One region of the Sporolactobacillus terrae genome, then DNA from elsewhere that is predicted to be linked to it. Evidence: riboswitches for the same ligand, from Rfam matches in the RefSeq annotation. Region 1 holds a riboswitch; each other region holds the start of a gene.
What was found. Region 1 has a riboswitch for S-adenosylmethionine ahead of K7399_RS10165 (phosphoadenylyl-sulfate reductase). Riboswitches for the same ligand answer to the same signal wherever they lie in the genome.
Positions count from the first base shown of each region.

Region 2: linked by a shared signal. The riboswitch ahead of K7399_RS00210 (ABC transporter substrate-binding protein) and the one ahead of K7399_RS10165 (phosphoadenylyl-sulfate reductase) in region 1 are both predicted to bind S-adenosylmethionine.
Region 3: linked by a shared signal. The riboswitch ahead of K7399_RS02680 (methionine ABC transporter ATP-binding protein) and the one ahead of K7399_RS10165 (phosphoadenylyl-sulfate reductase) in region 1 are both predicted to bind S-adenosylmethionine.
Region 4: linked by a shared signal. The riboswitch ahead of K7399_RS14780 (amidohydrolase) and the one ahead of K7399_RS10165 (phosphoadenylyl-sulfate reductase) in region 1 are both predicted to bind S-adenosylmethionine.

Region 1 covers NZ_CP082837.1:2,130,228-2,135,806, forward strand. Annotated here, with positions in the region: gene cysC (adenylyl-sulfate kinase) at 1-556, opposite strand, end outside; gene sat (sulfate adenylyltransferase) at 573-1,727, opposite strand; gene K7399_RS10165 (phosphoadenylyl-sulfate reductase) at 1,817-2,554, opposite strand; SAM riboswitch class I at 2,785-2,901, opposite strand; gene K7399_RS10170 (sulfate ABC transporter substrate-binding protein) at 3,544-4,548, shown strand; gene cysT (sulfate ABC transporter permease subunit CysT) at 4,598-5,431, shown strand; gene cysW (sulfate ABC transporter permease subunit CysW) at 5,455-5,579, shown strand, end outside.
Region 2 covers NZ_CP082837.1:42,854-48,432, reverse strand. Annotated here, with positions in the region: gene K7399_RS00225 (amino acid ABC transporter ATP-binding protein) at 1-637, opposite strand, end outside; gene K7399_RS00220 (amino acid ABC transporter permease) at 624-1,283, opposite strand; gene K7399_RS00215 (transporter substrate-binding domain-containing protein) at 1,376-2,185, opposite strand; SAM riboswitch class I at 2,710-2,813, shown strand; gene K7399_RS00210 (ABC transporter substrate-binding protein) at 3,088-4,677, shown strand; gene K7399_RS00205 (ABC transporter permease) at 4,725-5,579, shown strand, end outside.
Region 3 covers NZ_CP082837.1:593,905-599,483, forward strand. Annotated here, with positions in the region: gene K7399_RS02660 (Spx/MgsR family RNA polymerase-binding regulatory protein) at 1-83, shown strand, start outside; gene gcvH (glycine cleavage system protein GcvH) at 178-558, shown strand; gene sigI (RNA polymerase sigma-I factor) at 849-1,607, shown strand; gene K7399_RS02675 (anti-sigma factor domain-containing protein) at 1,658-2,575, shown strand; SAM riboswitch class I at 2,722-2,837, shown strand; gene K7399_RS02680 (methionine ABC transporter ATP-binding protein) at 3,001-4,020, shown strand; gene K7399_RS02685 (methionine ABC transporter permease) at 4,013-4,678, shown strand; gene K7399_RS02690 (MetQ/NlpA family ABC transporter substrate-binding protein) at 4,752-5,570, shown strand.
Region 4 covers NZ_CP082837.1:3,064,652-3,070,230, reverse strand. Annotated here, with positions in the region: gene K7399_RS14790 (Vga family ABC-F type ribosomal protection protein) at 1-704, opposite strand, end outside; gene K7399_RS14785 (serine O-acetyltransferase) at 1,166-1,720, opposite strand; gene K7399_RS14780 (amidohydrolase) at 2,077-3,243, opposite strand; SAM riboswitch class I at 3,537-3,640, opposite strand; gene K7399_RS14775 (VIT1/CCC1 transporter family protein) at 3,825-4,514, opposite strand; gene K7399_RS14770 (VIT1/CCC1 transporter family protein) at 4,536-5,282, opposite strand.

The sequences.
Region 1 (5,579 bases):
TGCTCTCCTCCAAACGCTGTTCCGATGTATCAATAATCAGATCAGGCGCCGGAGGTTCTTCATAGGGCGATGTGATACCGGTAAATGCTGTAATTTGACCGGCGAGCGCTTTCTTGTACAAACCTTTCGGATCACGCTTTTCGCATACCTCAAGTGGGCACTTTACATAGATCTCAAAAAATTCATCATCCGCGACGCGCTGTCGTGCCGCTTCGCGATCTGCCTGAAAAGGCGAGATAAAGGCAGTCAGCACAATCGCATTGCTGTCGACAAACAAGCCGGCTACTTCACTGATTCTGCGAATATTTTCTTTTCGATCCGCTGCGGAGAAGCCCAGATCGCTGTTCAACCCGGTTCGGATATTGTCTCCGTCAAGGAGATAGGTATGGATTCCGCGCTTAAAAAGTTCATGTTCAACACGATTGGCAAGCGTCGATTTTCCTGAGCCGGACAAGCCGGTAAACCAAACAACGGCGCCCCTGTGTCCGCTTCTTCTTTCTCTGTCCGCTTTCGTTACGGTCGTTTGATGCCAAATGATATGCTCTGCATCCGCCATGTGCCCTACATCCCCCTTACTTCGCAAGATCTGCCTTTTCTCTTAATCCATCAATCAAAACCCGAGCGACTTCCGGCCTGCTGAACGTTTCAGGCGGACGGATTCCCTCCCTAAGCAAAGCTCTTACTTTCGTTCCGGAAAGGGAGACATGGTTCGACGGATCATGCGGGCAGGTTTTATTTGACGCCATGCTTCCGCACTTTTTGCAAAAATAGCTGTTTTCAAAGAAAAGGGTTTGAATATCCAGTTCATCACGCGAAAAGTTAGAAAAAATCTTCTGCGCGTCATAGGGTCCATAATAATCCTTAACCCCGGCATGATCTCTGCCGACAATAAAATGCGTACACCCGAAATTTTTCCGGCAAATCGCATGGAAAACAGCTTCACGCGGCCCTGCATAGCGCATCGCAGCCGGGAATACGGCGAGTGCCGTTCGCTCCTTCACGTAATAGTTGTCGATCAAGGCATGGTAGCTTCGCATACGAATATCCGCAGGAATATCATCTTTTTTTGTTTCGCCGACCAAGGGATTGATAAACAGCCCATCAACCGTCTCAAGCGCTGTCTTTTGAATATGCTCGTGAGCGCGATGGATCGGATTACGCGTCTGAAAGCCAACAATGGTCTTCCAGCCTTTTCGATCAAACAAACGCCGCGTTTCTGCAGGATCCAAGAAATCGTCCGCAAACTCAGCAGGTCGTTTCGAGCGCTTAATCAGTTCAATCGGACCAGACAGATACACGTCGCCGCGTTCATACAACCGTTTCACACCCGGATGTGCGGTATCATTGGTTAAGTACACCTTTCTTGCTTCATTTTCCTTATCCGGATGATATTTTTCGGTGATCTCAATCGTACCGTATACCTCACCTTGGTAGGTCAGTTTAACTTTTTCGCCAATGCTTACCCGTTCAGCTGCGTCCTCGGTTACCGGCAATGTCACCGGAATTGTCCAAGCAAGCCCAGTTGTCAGCCGCATCGTTTCGACGACTGAACGATAGTTCTCCTCATTAAGAAAACCGGTGAGCGGGCTGTAAATGCCACTTGCAATCAATTCCAGATCACTCAATGCGACTTGGTCAATCTGAAGTTCTTTATCCAGTTCATCAACGGCTCCCCCAAAGTTTTGCCGATTCACCAGTGTGCCGCCATGCGGTATGCTTGTCATGATTTTCCCCTCATTTCCGTTTCTAAAATTGCATTTCTTGCATGTTTTCAAATACCAATAATCGTATTATTCATCTCATTATACTCGGATTTTCAGCCTTTTAAATGAAGCCCGCATTCCGTTTTATCAAACGCGCTCCACCTGCCTGCGCGCTGATCTTCGCCGGCTTTCACCGGTCGCGTACAATAGGCGCAGCCGATACTAGGATAGTTTTGATCATGCAGCGGATTATACGGTAAATCATGTTTGCGCACATAATCCCATATTTCCGTCCATTTCCAATGGATAAGCGGACAAATTTTCACCGATTGAAAGCGTTCATCTTTGTTTACAAATGAAACGGATCGTCTCAGTGGAGACTGCTCACGCCTTAGCCCGGAAATCCATGCGTTATAGTGTTTTAATCGCCCCGCAAGCGGATCGATTTTGCGGATCCGGCAACAGAGATCGGGTCGCCGCTTCCAAAGCTCCGCGCCATATTTTTCAGCTTGCTGTTCAGGGGTAAGCGAAGGTTTTTCTTTGATGATCTTCAGTTGCGGATAACGCTTTTCCACGCGATCGATCAGCTCATAGGTTTCCTTGAAGTGAAAATCAGTGTCCAAAAAAATAATCGAAGCAGTTTTATTTATTGAGTAAATCAGATCAATCAGCACCATTCCTTCAACACCGAAACTGCAGGAATAAACGACTTTATCCCCATACTCCTGGAAGGCCCACCCGAGTACTTTTCTGGACTCAAGCAACGCTGTTCGATCACTGAATTCAGGGAGTTTCGCATTGCCCCATTGACTGTAAGTTACTGTATTCGACGTTGCGCTCACCTCTTTTATCAATTTCGCAGTCTGCGTTTAGGCAAAAAAATCCCGCTAGTTGTCACTGTTTGTGCCTGCCGCCATCCGGCATTGCATCCTCCAGCATTGTTTTCACAGGGCAAGCGTCTGCGCATTTCCCTGCATGTTCGCCGATACAAACCGATGTAATGACAAATGCCACTCGTTTTAACCTCCTCCTAAAAAAATAAACCTTCTTCCATTTTGTAGGAAAAAGGGTTGCGTCGTTTTTCCTATCTTTCAAAATGGTTGACCATTTTGCTGGAATTAGCACCTTACAGAGAAAACGAATCTGTGCAGGTTGCCGGATGTCATCGGGCCAGTCCCTCCATCACTCTGGATAGATCATTTAATTGTGTTTGATTTTAGAATGAATCGCAAGGGATGTCAATGATCCTTTATTCATAGTTTACAAATTAATTAAAATTCTTTATTGATTCATCGGATAAACGGAGTTGCTGAATGATAGAAACGCAAGACCGGTTGATAGAATTGCAAAATGTAACAAATTCTGATTTTAGTAAATTTATCCCTTGTCTAATACCAACTATAGTGATAGGATTAATCCAATTTAAGTGACGCTTATCGTGAACAGCGGAGATCCCGTAGCTACCCGGAAACCATTTTTTGTAAGAATACGTAAAGGCGCTAAATCGAACAGGTTCTCCCTAATAGACTAGGGATCTCCGGATTCTTGGTACGTATGTAATCCTCTTCACACCGTTTTCAGAGAATGGGGATTTTTCGTGAAAATTATGGAGAAAGAATTGAGGCGAATCCTTATCGACTGCCCGATGGCTGCCGCAGACCCTACCGATTCTTCTGCCTGAGCGTTGATAAGTGTCCTTAATTGCAGCTTTTTTCAAACCCGTTTCCTTTGTTGCTGATTGTTTGCTTTCGTGACACCATCACTTAAAAAGAAAAATGCAATGCTATTTAAGGGGGAAGTTAAAATGAAAAAACACAGCTTGTTGCTTCTTGCTGCATTGATGATTATCAGTGTGCTCAGCGCCTGCGGATCAAGCAATGCTTCACAAGGATCCGGCGACAATACGAAAAAGTCGATCAAATTGCTTAATGTTTCCTATGATCCAACTCGAGAACTTTACGAACACTATAATGCTGCATTTGCCAAGTACTGGAAGAAGAAAACAAATCAGAATGTAACCATTCAGCAATCCCATGGCGGTTCAGGCAAACAGGCCCGCTCGGTTATTGACGGTTTAAAAGCAGATGTCGTCACACTGGCCCTTTCTGGTGACATTGACGCAATCGCCGATAGCACGGACAACCTGAATAAAAACTGGCAAAAACGACTGCCTGATAACTCCACCCCCTATACCTCAACCATTGTCTTTCTTGTGCGCAAAGGCAATCCGAAACACATCAAAGATTGGGATGACCTGACACGAAAAGGCGTTTCTATTGTCACCCCGAATCCTAAAACCTCCGGCGGCGCACGCTGGAACTATCTAGCGGCCTGGGCTTATGCGGACAAGAAATATAATAACGACCAAGCGAAAAGCAAGGCATTCGTCAAAAAACTCTACTCCAACGTAAAAGTGCTTGACTCCGGTGCACGCGGCGCAACCACAACGTTCACGGAGCGCGGTGTCGGTGATGTGCTGATCGCCTGGGAAAACGAAGCGTTTTTGAGCATCGATGAACTCGGCAAGGACAAGTTTGATATCGTTACGCCGTCACTAAGTATTCTTGCAGAACCACCCGTTGCAGTTGTCGACAAGAACGCGAAAAGCAATGGAACAACAAAGGTCGCTACTGAATACTTGAAATACCTCTACAGCGATGAAGCTCAGAATATTATTGCGAAGAATTATTATCGACCAAGGAACCAGAAAATTCTGGCTAAATATAGTGATCAATTTCCAAAACTTAATCTTGTAACGGTTGAAGATCACTTCGGCGGTTGGACAAAAGCTCAGAAAACGCATTTTGCTGATGGCGGTACATTCGACCAAATTTATTCTAAATAATCACTGTACATTCGCTTCTGTTAATCCGTGCGCAATGGAGTTGAGAAATTTGTCACGTATTCAGCATTCAAAAAAGAAACAATCCATTCCCGGTTTTGGCTTGACGATGGGTCTGTCGACGCTCTACCTGTCTCTGCTCGTGCTGATCCCGCTTTCACTTGTCTTTATTTATTCAGCTCGGCTCGGCTGGACAGCTTTTTGGAATGACGTTACCGACCCAAGAGTGGTCGCTTCATACAAGTTGAGTTTTCTAACTGCATTTTCAGCTGCCCTCGTGAATCTGGTATTCGGGCTCCTGTTTGCTTGGGTGCTCAGCCGGTATACCTTCCCATTGAAGCGGATCGTCGATGGTCTTGTTGATTTACCGTTCGCTCTTCCAACTGCGGTAGCCGGTATTACCCTCACAACGCTCTATTCTGAGAAGGGATGGATCGGCAAATGGCTGCCGTTTGATGTTTCGTTTACGCCAATTGGCATTACGCTCGCACTTATCTTTGTCGGACTGCCGTTTGTCGTGCGAATGGTTCAGCCGGTTCTGCAGAATTTTGAACACGAAGTCGAAGAAGCCTCGGCCTCTCTCGGCGCGACACCGTTTCAGACATTTAGAAGAGTTATTTTCCCACAATTGCTGCCTGCTGCACTGTCCGGGTTTTCGCTTGCATTTGCACGTTCGCTTGGCGAATACGGTTCCGTCGTCTTCATTGCCGGAAATATGCCATTTAAAACGGAAATCGCGCCGCTGATGATTATGACAAAACTGGAACAGTTCGACTACCCGGCTGCGACAGCTATTGCCGTTGTGATGCTTGTCATCTCGTTCGCGCTGATCCTGCTGATTAATTTAATCCAGTGGTGGTCGCGCATACGTTATGCGAGCCATTAACTCGGAAGAGGAGTTGCTGTTTTATGGAAAGCACGGTTCAACCGAATCTACCTGGTCAAGCGTTTACTGCCCGTCATTCACTGAAAGGGGACATTGTACGCTGGTCGCTCATTACCATTGTCCTGCTCTTTTTCTTCAGTTTTCTGAT
Region 2 (5,579 bases), 1.2 Mb from region 1:
GGCCGCCATCCATGAAGAGAATGCGATCACCAACTTCTTTGGCAAACCCCATCTCGTGGGTGACAATAACCATCGTCATGCCCTCTTTAGCCAAGTCTTTAATAACGGCCAGAACCTCGCTTACCATTTCGGGATCCAACGCCGATGTCGGTTCGTCAAACAGCATCGCAGTCGGCTGCATCGCCAGTGCCCGCGCAATCGCGATTCTCTGCTGCTGGCCGCCGGAGAGGGTAATTGGATAAACATCCTTCTTGTCTCTCAATCCAACTTTACTTAGTAAATCCATGCCCAGCTGTTCTGCATCACCCCTTTTCATTTTCTTAACACGGATGGGGGCATGGCAGATATTCTTAATCACCGTTTTATGAGGAAAGAGGTTAAACTGCTGGAAAACCATGCCCATTTTTTCCCTGACTTGATCAATGTTGACTTTTCGATCCGTAATATCCTGCCCATCAATGATGATCGATCCCTGAGTTGGTGTTTCCAGCAAGTTAAGACAGCGTAATAGCGTGCTTTTTCCAGATCCGGACGGACCGATAATAACAATCACTTCGCCGTCATGAATCGTACAGTTTATATCATTCAGCACTTCATGACTGTTAAAGGACTTGTACAAATGTTTAACGGTGATCACTGCTTTTTAACCTCCTTTCAACGAACGTGAGCAATCTTGTCAACGTTAAGGTTAGGACGAGATAGATCAAGGAGCACACGATAATCGGTTCAAGTCCAAGGGCGGTTGTCCCGCGCACCGTGGTGGTCTCATACATGAGCTCGGCGATCCCGATCACGGACACCAGCGATGAGTCTTTAATGTTGCCGATGAACTGGTTGCCAAGCGCCGGAAGAATGTTTTTAAAAGCTTGTGGAAGAATAATGTCAAGCATTGTCCTTCTGCTGTTCATGCCAAGACTTCTTGCGGCTTCCGACTGACCATAGGGCACCGCTTCAATCCCTGAGCGCATCGTTTCCGAAATATAGGCCGAGGCATGGATCGTAAGCGCAATAGCCCCCGTTGTAAAGTCGGGAATATTAAGCTGGGTGAGCATTGGCAAGCCAACATAGACGAGATACACTTGCGCAAGTAATGGAGTCCCTCTGATAAACTCAACGTAAGCAATACTGATCCAGCGAACCACTTTGATTTTGGAACGTCTCATTAAGGTTAATAGGACTCCTAAAATCGTACCGGCAATCACTGAAATAATTGCCAGCAATACAGTGACATACGCCCCTTGCAAAAAGAAGCTGTAGTATGATCCCAAAAAAGAGAAATTCAAGAATTCCAACCCCAATCCCAATTATTGGAATTATATAAATACTGAAAAGACAATGTCGTATGGCTCATGATTTGACGCGTGTAATCACTTGTTTATTCCTTAACATACTTCACTTGTTCGATAATCCATTTTTCATATTGTCCTTTGTATTTGGTGATCGCAGTGTTTACCGCATCCTTAAAATCTTTGCTTGAGTGATTCGGCATTGCGATCGCTGCACCGGCAGTATCGTCATTGTATTTTAAATTTGTTTGCGCAAGCGACGGATTCGCTCGAATGAGCAGCTCAGCGGTTGGTACGTCAACGAGCATAGCATCGGCCTTATTATGGGCAACGGCAAGCGCCAAGTCATTCGATTTCCCGAGGAGTTTTAAATGTGCTTTTGGAAAATACTTTTGAGTAACCGCCTGCTGAGTCGAGGAATTAATCGTAGCCACGGTCGCATTTTTCAACGCAGAAGGCTTCGCGTATTTACTCAATTCACTTTTCCTTACAACAAACACATTGGTGCTTTTATAGTAGACTTTTGAAAAATCCGCCGCTTTCTCACGTTCCGGTGTCGGACTCATTGCAGAAACGATCATATCTATTTTTCCGCTCTGCAAAGCCGGCAGCAATCCATCAAAATCCATATCCTTAATCTCGTATTTGACATCCATCTGCTTGGCAATGCGCTTCACCAGTTCAAGATCAGCACCTTTAATCTCATTTTTGCCGTTGTTGCTGTAATGAAATTCATACGGAGGGGTTGCTGCACTGAGGCCAACAACGAGTGTTCCCCTCGCCTTGATCTTTTCCAAACTCGTCTTCTTGTCCCCATTGCTTCCACAAGCAGCTAGCGAGAACATCAGAATGAAAGTAAAAGACAATGCTGAAATGATTTTAAATACCCTTTTCCCCAACTCAATACATCTCCTTTAACGATAGATTTATATCAGCTCATTTTGAATAGTGAGATAATATTAATACGTATTATAACGTTATGTCTTTCAATGACTTAATATTATATTCTAAATATTGCAATGTCAATATAATATTTTAATATGTCTTAACATTTTGTTATATTATCTGACATAAAAATCTTGTAAATGTTGATAGATCAAGCATTTACAAAGGAAAAATAATTTCATTAGAAAAACTAGGCTACCTTGTTCCTTAATCTCCAGCCATGTGTGATCGTCTCGTGTCTTTTCGGTGCTGAATCGCCGCTTCGGTTACTCGCTGGCACGCATCAACTAAGCGCGATCCCGCAGGCGCCAGAGTACCTCCGCTTGGATTCTTGCCAAGACACGGGTCTATTGGTTTAAAGACGGCGCAAAATCTTATGCTTTCTTATCCTGTTAGAAAAACTAGGCTACGCCTAAGGTATTGAATTAAGAAACACATTAATATATAATGTTTTCAATTGAATACAGGAATCACATACTTCTTATCAAGAGAAGCTGAGGGACTGGCCCGATGAAGCTTCAGCAACCGTCGTTGTAGGGCGACAAGGTGCTAAGTCCAGCAGGGAAATCTGAAAGATAAGGAAACCGACCAAGTGTTTTCTTATACCATTAAGAGAGCGCTTTTTTCATTTCTTTAATTTGGGATGAATGGGTTTGCTGAAGACAAAGGAGGGAATGGCTCACTGCTAAGCAAGTTAGGTTGGCGTTTTTCCTAGTAAACCTATAAAATTACCAAAATAATTTTACATAGGTTTCGAGATTTTAGCTCTACGCTTTAAAATTGCATTTTGGAATGAATTGCATGTAAATTCATAGTAAAAAGGTAAATTTAATATTTTTAATGGAGGTATTTTGCTGTGAACCATCTTCGAATGAATCGTTTTATTTGTTTAATTATTGGATTAACTCTGGTGTTTACTCTCGTCGGCTGCGGATCGCAAGCTTCCGATCAAACGGATTCTGCCCCTACAAAAGGGGGAACTTTGAAAGTGGCCTATGCTTCAGAACCCGATACATTAGATTGGTCGTTTACTTCGGCCACCGCAACACGGGATATCGGTTGGAATATTTTCGAAACACTTTTTGCTTTGGATAAAAATTACACGATTAAGCCGTTACTAGCAACCGGTTATAAAGTAAGCAGCGATAAGAAAACCTACACCATCACGCTTCGCAAACATGTCCCGTTTCAAGACGGATCGGTGATGTCGGCCGATGATGTCATTGCTTCGCTGGACCGATGGAGAAAAGTATCTTCTGTAGGCCAAATCACGAACAGCTATATTAAAAAAGTAAGCAAATTAAATGATCAGACCCTTCGTGTTGATTTGAAAACGCCTTACTCCTCCTTTATCGAAAGTATGAGCGCACCGAAATCTGCATTGGCGATCATTCCTGAAAAAATAGCGAAACAAGCGCTTGATCAACCTTTAAATACAAAGCAGCTCATCGGAACCGGTCCCTACCAATTCGCAAAATGGGACAAAGGGCAAAAGATTGAATTAAAACGGTTTAAAAAGTACGCATCACGCAAAGAAACAAATTGGGGCGGCCTGACCGGGAAGAAAACGGCCTATTTCGACAAAATCGACTATTTGATCGTCAAAGATACGACCGTCAGGCAAAATGGTTTGAAAACCGGTTTATATGACTATGCGCAAGGCATTCCTTCAGATCTCTACGACACGTTAAAGAATTCCAAACAAGTCGCACCGGTGACTTATATCAATGGCTATTCGACGCTGACCCCCGATAAAAGTGAGCCGCCGTTCAATGACCTAAAAGCGCGGCAAGCATTGAATGCAGCGTTAAATAAAAAGGCAATTGCGCAAGCAACTTACGGAAATCAAAAGTTCTATCAGCTGGACGGCGCCCTTTTCGATCCTTCCCAAAAACAGCTCTATACCAAGGAAGGCACTGCGGGTTACCTTGCCTATAATAAAGCCAAAGCAAAACGGCTTTTGAAAGAATCAAGTTATGACGGCAAACCGCTGACGATCATTTACTCGAATGACAACGATAACTACAAACGGATTGCAGAAATCGTCAAGCAGCAAATGGAAGAAGTCGGATTTAAAGTCAATTTGGTGCCTTATGAATGGACAACCTTCCTCGCGAAATGGAAAGATCCAAAGAACTGGGATCTGGAAGTCGTCGGCTGGTCGACACGCTTCTCACCAAGTGAATTGGGCATGTTGGTGCTGAATTCGAATAATAGCGGCTGGTATGAAAGCCAAAAATGGTCTTCCCTTTTAACGCAATGGGGAAAGGCGGACACAGATGTTCAAAGAAAAGCCGTTTTGAAACAAATGAACGAAACGGTATACAGCGAACTGCCTTTCTATAAGATCGCAAACGAATCATCGTTTGATCTGCGAAGCACCAAGCTGCACTATGACAGTTGGTTAGGTGAACGATTCTGGAACACTTGGAAGACAAGTGAATGAGACCGTGCATCGTCTGAGTCGTTCCATCAGATGAAGGAGGAAAAGTCTTGCTTAGATATATCGCAACGCGTGTCGTATCGTTAATCCCTATATTATTTATTGTCAGCTTGATTGTCTTTTTGATCATACACTTGACCCCAGGCAATCCCGCTGCCCTGATTTTGGGACAAGACGCCAGCCGCGCAAGTATTCATCAATTAGAGAATAAATTGGGGCTCAATGAACCTTTGTCTATTCAATATTTGGATTGGATGAAGAAACTCTTAACCGGAGACTTAGGCCAATCGGTGTATTCATCTGAATCTGTAAAAGGAATCATCGCTTCCCATATCGGACCAACCATTAATTTGACGGTCTTTGCACTTGTCTTAACATTACTTGTTGCGATCCCTACAGCTGTCATCGCTGTTTGGAAGCGCAATACATTACTAGATCCTATTTTCATTTCGCTTTCTTTACTCGGCGTCTCCATCCCTGCGTTTTGGCTGGCCATACTGCTTGTTTTGATTTTTGCGGTCACGTTTCCTATTTTCCCGGTTGCAGGATATGTTCCGCTTTCCAGAAATTTCTTCAACGGGCTCTACCACCTCTTCCTGCCGGCCGTTATTTTAGCTTGCGTGGAGACGGGGTTGATCGCAAGAATGCTGCGCGACGGCATGCTGGAAGCAATTGGCCAGAACTATACGAAAACGGCTCGAGCAAAAGGGCTTAGTGAAAGCGCCGTGCTTTTAAAACATGTATTTGTCAATGCCTTGATTCCTACAACAACCGTTGTCGGTACGATGGTTGCCGGACTATTAGGCGGGACGGTTATCGTGGAGACAATTTTCACGATTCCAGGTATCGGTCAATTGTTAATTGATTCCATCTATCGACGCGATTATCCCGTCATACAAGGCGTA
Region 3 (5,579 bases), 1.5 Mb from region 1:
TTTTTGATGAACAAAAGGCGACCGTTGGATTCAGTGAGAACATGTTTGAAAAGGAATGGCTGGAAAAGGTTAAAAACGCGTAAACTTTACTGTTTTTTCTTCCATTTCCTTACGGTATAATATGTATATATTTAGGAAGAAGAACATCATTCATTTGTGAAAAACGGAGGCAAAATAATGAGCGTACCAACAGACCTGCTTTATTCAAAGGATCATGAATGGGTAAAAAAAGAAGCCGATGGAAAAGTTCGCATCGGTATTACAGAATTTGCACAAAAAGAACTTGGAGACATCGTTTTTGTCGAACTGCCTGAAGTCGGTGCAGAACTGAATGCCGGCGATTCATTCGGAAGCGTTGAATCAGTAAAGACGGTTTCAGAACTATACGCACCGGTTAACGGAGTCGTGTCTGAAATTAATGATGAATTGGAGGACTCACCCGAATTTGTCAACGAGTCGCCCTACGAAAAAGCGTGGATGATTGAACTTGAATCTGTGGATGAATCTGCGTTTGGACAATTACTTGATGCTGCTGCCTATGAGAAATTGATCGGTTAATTTAAAAAGCGCAAAGTTTAAGACACCACCGCTCATCACAATCCTTGTCATCAATTTGTTACCGTATTGTTGCTTTATTTGGAGCAGCAGCCCATGGTATAAATAAGACAAGGATTTTTTGTATTCATTCGACAAAAAATGATAGACTTGTACATTAACAAAAGTTTTTGACAATAGTTCATCCAGTTAATGGGACATGTTATGTTATAAAAAAGAAGAGCAACCGACTCTGGATCCTGACTATTTTTTTTACTTAAATGAAGAAGCAAAAGCGAGAGGTGAGTGTTTTGATGAGCGCAAACCAGATGACATTAGGCGGAGCGTTTAATATTTCGCTTGAAAATAATATATCCCAAGTACAACAGGGAAATGAAATCTTGAGAAACTCAATTATCGAATCCTACAAACCTTTTATTAAAAAGGTTGTTTCTAAAGTATGCAATCGTTTTATCGATCAAACAATGGACGAATTCAGTGTGGGTCTCGTTGCGTTCAACGAGGCGATCAATCAATATCAGAACGGTCAGGGGAGTAAATTTCTGACTTTTGCCGATATGGTTATTCGTCGCCGAATCATCGATTTTATTCGAAAAGAATCCCGACAAGTACGCCATATTTACTTGGATCAGACAAAACCATCGGATGAAAATACGATGGAAGAAAGCTTTATCGAACAACAAGCGGCGATTGATCACTATGAAGAACAGCGTCGCATTCAAGAACGAATGGAACAGATTGAAAGCTACCGCGCACTGCTGCTCGATTACGGCATTACGTTTGATGTACTGAGCAAACACTGCCCGAAACATGCAGATGCACGCGAAAATGCAAAAGTTTCTGCGAAATTACTTGTTGAACATAAGGAATTGGTCGCTTACTTAAAGAAAAAAAAGCAGTTACCGATAAAAGATTTGTTACAATTTGTTTCGTGCTCCCGTAAAACGATTGAAAGGAATCGAAAGTATATAATAGCTTTAGCACTCATCTATATTGGTGGGTTCAGCGCATTACGGTCCTATATTGAACCAGAAATGGAGACGGTTCAATGACCTGAGAAAGGTGGGGAGAAACACTGATTAAACAAGATCAGGGTGTACTCATTTCCAAGAGAGGGCGCCGTGCCGTCGTTTTAACTGATGACGGAGATTTTAAGTCCGTTCATCTCACACGGACGGCGAGATTGTCGATTGGCCAAACCGTTACGGCGGCACACCTTGCTCATTTCTTCCTTCTTCCCAAATCGCTTATGATACCGATGATGGCACTGAGCATCTCCGTGCTCTGTTTTCTGCCGCTTTCACACAGCTCATACGCGCCCCCAGGGCCTGTTGCCGCTTATGTATATTTTGATCTGAAAGCGAGCGTTGAAGCAAGTGTAGACCGCAATATGAACATTATTTCTGTTCAACCTTTAAACCAAGAGGCAAAACAATTTATTCAAGAACGCCCAATGCTTCAGAATGGGTCTTTTCAAGAACTGAGCGCAGCGCTGCTTTCAAAATTGGGCAACGATTCGGGCAGCTCGCTTTGCATTGTTACGTCCGTTCTTACGGATCAAATCAGCCATTCGCAGCGAACGGATTTCACTAGTGGTCTGACTGCAGCATTCAAAAGCAGTACACGTCGCGCAATAAAGGCGAACGGTATCGGCGTGCAATGGCTGCATACGTCGCTTCAGCAAAAACGAGCGGCTGAAGCACGCGGTTTGTCGGCGGGCAAGTATCTGCTTTATTTAAATGCGAATGCCTATGGGAAAACGTTATCCCTTGATGATGCCCGACAGCTGTCCGCCGAGAAAATTCGCGAACGGTCGGCGTCGCTTTCACTCCCTTGGCGCGCTTTATTTAAGGAAACGAAAAGTATTCGGGCGAATCATCCAAAAGCGGAGCAGGCCGTATCGGACTGGCAGCATGCACATCCGCTCTTTCAGAATCCGTTTCAATCGAGAGACCGGTTCATCGATCAAAGGGACAGTGGTTACCACGATCTGAATAGTCGCACTGCGTGTTATGCCTGAACGGTATAAAGGGGATTAAGATCAAGGAAAACCGGTGTGACGGTGTACTGTGATAAGCTTGATCGAAGCAGCACGGGGAATAATAAAAAGATTTGACACGAACCGTTTTGGATGGTAAATTAAGTACACTCAATTGAATAGAAAAACTCTTATCCAGAGTGGCGGAGGGACTGGCCCGATGATGCCCGGCAACCTGATTGCGCATGCGCAAAGTCAAGGTGCTAATTCCTACAGAAGTGTAATGTATTCTGGCAGATGAGAGAGGCGGACCCACCTCTCTCAAGGCGGGTTTTTTTATTGGAGAATCATGAATGAACAAGAGGTGAAGAGGCCGGAAACGTTTCATAATCGAACCGAAAACACAGGAAAACAGTTTTTTTATGCCTTGGATAGCGTTGTGTAATTTTTGAAAGCGGTGAACGCATTTGATTCAATTAAGCAATATTGAGAAAACGTTTCGAACTGCGAGAGGTCCTGTCCAAGCCTTAACAAGGGTTAATCTCAAGGTTCAAGAAGGAGAAGTGTTCGGTATTATCGGGTACAGCGGTGCTGGAAAAAGTACGCTGATTCGGTTGATTAATTTACTTGAGAAACCGACTTCAGGGACCATCACGATCGATGGCCACGATTTGACGAAGCTGAATGAGCGTCAGTTGCGTAAAGAACGGCGCAATATCGGTATGATCTTTCAACATTTCAATCTGCTTTGGTCGCGAACCGTTGCCGAGAATATTGCACTTCCCTTAGAGTTAACGAATACGAAAAAAGATCAGCGCGAGTCCCGAATTGCGGAATTGATCAAAATGGTGGGGTTGGAAGGAAAGGAATCGGCTTATCCCGCGCAACTGAGTGGTGGTCAAAAACAGCGTGTCGGCATTGCACGCGCTCTGGCGAACAATCCAAAGGTGCTTTTGTGCGATGAAGCAACGTCTGCACTTGATCCCAAAACGACCGATTCAATTCTTTCGCTTTTGTCATCGATCAATCAATCATTAGGCATAACGATCCTATTGATTACCCATGAAATGTCCGTCATTCAAAAGATATGCAGCCGCGTCGCAGTTCTTGACCATGGATGCATTGTCGAAGAGGGCGGCGTTACCGAGGTGTTCCAACACCCGAAACAGCAGATAACGAAAGCATTCATCGGTAGTTCCGATGACGGCCGCAGGCAGAAGGCAGCACGTTTGCGTGATTTGGCGCCGAAGCGTGCAACACTGGTTCATCTAAGTGCGGATAATCCGCAGCTTCTTCAGAAAAATCTTGCCCGACTGCTTGCCAACACGAAGCTTTCAGTTAAAGTGCTGGGGACTGAGCGTTCAGATAAGGACCATCAGGAGAAGACATTGCTTGCCGTCGAAGGAACTATCCATGTGATGAACGATGCTTTTGCAGCGATTCGTTCCGAGCATGCAGCAATCGAGGTGCTCAATTCTAATGAGTGAATGGCTTCAAGCGGTTGATTGGCCCGGCATGTGGCTGGCAACCGGACAAACACTTTATATGACGATTATATCGGGTGTTTTTACATTGATTTTAGGTATTCTTTTAGGTTTACTGCTCTATTTAACCGCAAAAGGCGGACTTTTTGAAAATCAGGTGGTCTATGGTCTGATCGCCTCATTTGTCAATACTTTCCGATCAATCCCGTTTATCATCTTAATTATTCTTTTGATCCCGTTCACAATGCTCCTGCTTGGCACAATGATTGGAGCAACTGCGGCGTTGCCGGCAATTATTATTGGTTCGGCTCCGTTCTATGGCCGACTGGTTGAAATTGGACTTAGAGAAGTGGACAAAGGCGTCATCGAAGCCGCTCAAGCAATGGGGGCAACGCGGTGGCAGATTGTTCTGAAGGTCTTGCTTCCCGAGGCGATGCCGGCGTTATCCTCAGGGATGACGGTAACTTTTATTGCTCTGATCGGCAATACGGCAATGGCGGGTGTTATTGGTGCCGGCGGTTTAGGCACGATTGCATATAATGAAGGTTTTCAAACAAATAATAACTTGATTACGTTCATTGCAACGCTCATCATCCTAGTCATTGTTTTTTTGATTCAATACATTGGCGATCGCATCACGCGACGTGTAGACAAGAGATAGACAGCTAAAAGCTGATCATAAAAAATGATGGTAAAAAAATCATGGCAACACATCTTAATTGGGGGTTACAACTATGAAAAAGTCAATTGTTTTTTCGCTTGTTCTAGCATTCGCACTCATTCTCAGCGCATGCGCACAATCGGCAGGATCGTCTCAAAAGACGCAAACACTCACTGTCGGTGCATCAGCAGTTCCTCATGCACAAATCTTGAAACAAGCGGTACCGCTGCTGAAGAAAAAAGGGATTAACTTGAAAGTAAAAGTGTTCCAAGACTATGTATTGCCCAACCAGGCGCTTGCATCAAAACAATTGGACGCCAATTACTTCCAGCACGTTCCTTTCCTAGATCTCTATAATAAACAACACAATACAGATTTAGTTAATGCAGGAAAAATCCACATTGAACCTTTTGGTATTTATTCAAATAAATATAAAAAGATTGCCGACATAAAAGACGGAGCAACGGTTCAAATCAGCAACAACAAGTCGGAACAAGGACGTATTCTGCTGCTCTTGCAGTCGAAAGGGCTTTTGAAGATCAAATCCGGCGTTGATCCGATTTCTGCTACACTAAAAGACATTAATAACTTCAAACATCTGAAATTCCTGCAGCCGATTGATCCGGCACTTCTGCCAAAAGCCTACGAAAATAGTGTGGCAGATCTGTTTGCGATTAATACAAATTTTGCGCTTCAAGCAAACCTGCAGCCGAAAAAAGATGCGTTGATTCTCGAAGGAGCTTCATCGCCATATGCGAATATTATCGCCGTACGCAAGGGCGATCAAAATAAAAAAGCAATTAAAGAGCTAGTCCATGTGCTTCAATCTAAGGAAATCCAATCATTTATTAATAAAAAATACAAAGGCGCAGTGCTGCCGGTATCTGAATAATAACAAATA
Region 4 (5,579 bases), 930 kb from region 1:
CTTGCCGTTTTCTGCAGCTTCTTCTGTTTTTTTGCGAAATAGGGCCGTGCACCTGTAATCTTTGATTCGGATGCACTCACATGTTTCGGCTTTTTCGTGGCCCGCTCAGCTTTCCTCACCTTTAATTGCAGCGCATCCTCCAGTTGGCGCTTTTTCTTCTCATATTTTTCATAAGCAAGTTGCTGCTCGGCGCGTTGGGCTTCTTTTTGTTTTTCGTAGGCGCTGTAATTGCCCGTGTATTTCGTTAGCTTCCCATCCTCAATCTCCCAGATTGTCGTGCACAAGTGGTCGAGAAAGGCACGGTCATGCGACACAAGGATCAATGCGCCTTGCCAGGCATTCAATTTCTTTTCCAGCCACTCAATATGCTCAAGATCAAGATTTGTGGTTGGCTCATCAGCGAGCAAGAGTTCCGGCGCCCTAAGCAGTGCCTCCTGAATGTATGCCTGCGTCACTTCACCGCCGCTTTTGGTCGTATCCGCGCGTTTCAGCTGAGGCAGCAGGTCACATGATGCCCGTTGGATCACGGTTCCTTCCTCCGGAGTCAGCTTTTTCGCAAGTATATTGAGCAGTGTCGTCTTCCCGCTTCCGTTTCGTCCAACCAGACCAATCCGATCCTTCTCATGCACGTATAATTGATCGATGGCAAACAGTAGCCGATCTTTGACCGAGTGTTTGATCTTCATTGCCTCAAGTAAAACCATTGCATCATCCCCATTTTCATTCAATATCCGGGGACAGAAAAATGCCCCCTATCCGGCTTCAGAATAGGCGGCATCACTTTGGTGAACAGCAAAAAGAGATCCACTCTTTTTGGGCACGAGCGAAGAAAACCATCCTACTCTGAACATCCGACTGAAGGCATGAAGACAGAAAAAAGCTACTGTTTCAACGTCCCTCAGTTATCAGCTTCAAAAATAGGATTAGTTTTTCATCGGCCCTTGGTTCACCCTTCCGTTCGTTTGATTACCTTTAGTTTAGTTAAACGCTCTCCGTTTGTAAAGTCCGACCGCCTCTGAGCACTTATCTGCATTCGAGGATCACGAATTTTTGACACATGCTGCTTTTCAGTTGACGTTCCTTGCCTTGTCAAGGTTGGGCGTGATCATGAAGCTCCGCCAGTTGGGAGATGCCTTTTGATGAGACGTGCTGAACGGCTGAGTTCTTACTTCTTCCTTAAATTTACTGAGGGGGAATGTCGTGTATAGATGATTTTATCGCTTTTGATGATGTGGGCCGGGATGCCGACTGCCCGAGCAATATCTGGGACATCCTTTAAAACGACAGCGTTTGCTCCGATAATTGCGCTGTCGCCGACTTTGATCGGCCCAACCACTTTGGCACCGGCGCCGATATAAACATCGCTGCCGATGATCGGTCCAACATCAGGATGTGTTCTGTGATGAGAATTTTCACCAATCGTCACTTGCTGAAGGATTGATACGCGCTCGCCGATGACCGACCGTTCGTGGATGACAACTCCATTGCCGCCGTGAGCTAAGTAAAGACCCGCACCGATTTTGGTACTTGCAGGGATGTCCGCACTGCAAAACCCCTTTGCAATAACTAAATTCAAAATCTTATAACTCCACCAAAGCAGCCAATGAAACACCGGGACTTTAAAATCTTCGTACAGCCAGTTGCCAAAGCGGTAAATGGTGAGTACAAGTTTTCCATTGACCCGATCATTCGCCTGCATATCGATTCGCCATTTTTTCATCCAACCACCAAACTCTTGTCTTTTTCCATTACTGATGCATCATCCTTTCATTTTTTAGATAAACTTTGCTCATCTGCAACTTTCTGCCCACGATCCTAAATATAAAGATACAAAAAAACACCTTTCTAGGTGCTGTCCGATTACTATGAATAACAATGGAAGAAGCGCTCATCTTTATATTTTAGCAGAATTTTCAGATTGTGTAAAACGATCTGCTTTATCCGCTCAATTCAGGCTACGCTTTAAAGCAGTGGCGACTTAACCACATAATGAGCCACTCGTCCAACACGGCTGGTCCCGGCAAAACTGGCGCTCGACCCCGGCTGCATGATCGGTCCGAACACATCGTTAAAAAATCAGGATAGAAGCGTTTCACCATCGCTTAAGCCCCTTTCAAAATAGGCTTTGACTAATGCAATGAAAAGAGGAACGGATGTTTCAAAGGCTTTCGGATCCGCCTTAAATTTGCTGTTATGCACCGGATAGTCCGAAGAAACACCAACATTGAAAAAGGTGCCGGGAATCACCTGTTGATAGGATGAAAAATCTTCGCCGCCCATACTTGGATTCAGAGGAACAACATCAAAGTTCTGCTCCTTTGCTACAGACGCAACCAGTTTCGTTAAGCGGTGGTCATTCACCACGGCCGGCGCACCATCCACCCATTTAAATGCACCGCTAATGCCATTGGTAGCGGCTATGCCACGCGTCACCTCCTGCAAACGGGCTTTGATTTGCCCGCGAACGCTTGGCGCGTATGAGCGAACCGTCCCTTCAAGCAAGGAGGTACTCGGTAGGACATTCCATGTCTTTCCAGCTTCAATGTGTGTAATCGACACCACACCTGGTTCGAAAGGACTGATATTGCGGCTGACAATTGATTGAGCGGCACCGATCAACTGCCCTGTCGCAACAATCACATCATTCGCATCTTCAGGATGAGCGGCATGCCCTCCTTTTCCTGTAAACGAAACAAAGAAGCGATCAACCGCGGCATTCAAATTGCCTTCTTTTATACCCACAACGCCCGCCCGTAGTTCTGTATTGACGTGAAGACCAAAGATCGCTTCCACACCCTCTAAGATGCCGGTCTGCACAACCTTGTCTGCACCATGATCGACTTCTTCCGCCGGTTGGAAAATAAGCAAGACTGTTCCGTTCAGCTCATCTTCAATTTTTTTCAATTCGATGGCTGTCGCAAGTAAATTGGTTAAGTGAAAATCATGACCACAGGCATGCATCCGATTGGGATACTCAGAAGAGTAGGTCAGCCCTGACTCCTCGTTAATCGGCAGTGCATCAATATCCGCTCGAAGCGCAATCAATGGTCCGTCATGCTTGCCACCGATCTTTGCGAAAACACCGGTATCCAGCGGGTTGGGCAAAAGCTCAATCGCGTGCTCGGTCAGCACCTGTTTGATTTTTTTCGTTGTTTCAAATTCGCTAAGCGCGAGTTCCGGATGGCGATGAAACCAGTGAAAGAGCGGTTCTAATGTTTGCAAAGTTTCCTTAATCTGAGTCATGTCAATCCTCCTCATACGTCAGTTTTTGCAGAAAAGCTTGCGTGCGCACACGTTTGCTGTTTTCAAAGCGTTCTTTTGGTTTCGAATCCTCGACCAGTTCCTCGTTCTTCTCGAGACGACACTAAGACTTTCCGTTACATCTTCAAGTACGGTCTTATTTTTGAACAAGTTATTATGTTGGAATACCATGGAACTTTGCCCGCGAACGCTGCCCTTACACGAATCGTGTACAGAAAAACGGCTATTTTTCTTGAGTCGAAGAAAAATAGCCGTCGCAACGTTCGCTGCTATTATTCTTATCTCTCAGAATGAATCTGCTGGATGTGACACCATACATCGTGCAAATGCTGGTTGTCGGGGTTCATTGGACCAGTCCCTCCCCCGCTCTTGATAAGAATGATTCAGTTGGTGTATTGAGTGTATCTAAAATAATTGCAAGCGTCAAGATAATTCTTAGTATTTTTATCCGAATAATTTAATTAGGCGCATCCATTGTCACGAATTCGTTGAAAAGAGCGGGACTACAGCCTCCTTGCGCCACAACCCTAACCCGCCTTTAAATCATGACGGGCACGCTGTTTTCAAACAATCAGCACACCGACGTAATAATGGATCAGCATTGTAACAATCCCTATGATCACATTACGAATAATCGCTTTTTTAACAAATCCTCGGCCAAGCTTCGCGCCAAGAAACCCGGTAAGTGCTACGGACAGAATGACTGCACCGATTGTTCCCGGCCATTGCGCGTTTCCAGGAAGAAAGGTAAGGGCGAGAAGGGGCAGGCAGCCGCCCATCGCCGCAGAGATCAAAGAGGCACATGCGGCAAACCAAGGATTCATATAATGACCCAATTGAATGTTGTGCTTTACGTCGACAACGGTTTGTAATGGGCGGCGTACCATCAGTTCTTGGGCAATCGCGTACGCTGTTTTGCTTGTTACCCCTTTCGTTTGATAATAGTCCGCAACCTGCTGCAGCTGAAGCGCACGATTGCTTTCAAGCAGTGACCGTTCTTTTTCCACAACCGCATGTTCCGTATCTTTTTGCGTACTAACCGATGCATATTCTCCTGCTGCCATTGAGAACGCGCAGGCAATCAAGTCGGATAATCCGGCGATCAAGATTGTGAAGTGGTTCGTCGTTGCCGCACCCACACTGAACAGCACGCCGACAACGGTCAAGATTCCATCATTCGAACCGAGCACGCCGGCTCTTAGTGTATTTAATTTTTCACTCATGGTCTGTTTCGTTACCTTACTCTGAATCAATGAAACTCATCTCCTGAATCCTTAGGCAAATAGACTTCCGATAAAGTAAGTGACAAGCATCGTCAGCAAGCCCGCCACTACATTGCGAAAGACGCTGCGGGATCGATTGGTGCGCGCCAAGGCAGCGGCGCTGTACCCTGTAATCATGAGCGCGAATACGACAGCGAGCATCGTTCCAATGGTCTTCCATTGAGCGGGCAACAAGGTCATTGCCATAAGGGGAAGCAATGCTCCCAGTGTAAACGACAGCATCGAAGCCAGTGCGGCCGCAAACGGACTTGTGAACTGTGCTGGATCAAACCCATATTTCTCACGAACGACCGTTCCGAGCGGATCACGCGCCATCATTTCTTGAGCCGCATGTTCAGACAGCTCATGAGAAATCCCCGACGTCTCCAACCGCTTGCAAATGTATTGATACTGTTGGTCATAATTTGTTGCCAATAATTGCTTCTCTTTTCGTGTCGCTCGTTCCTGAGCATCGCGTTCCGAATGGACCGACACATACTCTCCCATTGCCATCGAGATATTTCCCGCAAGCAAGCCACCGATTCCGGCTATAAAAATCGCAAAATTATTATTTGTTGCTCCGGCAACGCCTAAAACAATGCCGGCAACGGAAATAATTCCATCATTCGCCCCCATCACGCTCGCGCGCAGGACGTTAACTTTCTGAGCTAATGTACTTTTACGAAAAAATTTTTTTAGCGTCTCATTCTCTTTCAATCTCAGTTTCAATTTTTCGACGTTATTCTCCATCATTGACATGACTCTGCGCTCCCTTCCAATGATCACTATTAATAAAAGCTCTAATTTTCATCGAGGAAACATTTATTCTATACATAAAATTGTAGCACTTGTTATTAGAAATTCAAGCCTTTATTATCATTTATATTTTTTAATTGATAATGATAATCACAATTAATTACGCTGATAACAAAGAATGATTATCATTGTTAATCGCCGTATTATAGGATTATTTCGTTAAAAATCACAATTAAGAATGAATGAACTCAGAATCAATCCAGATGATTTTATATATACTATTTATCAATTAATAATCAT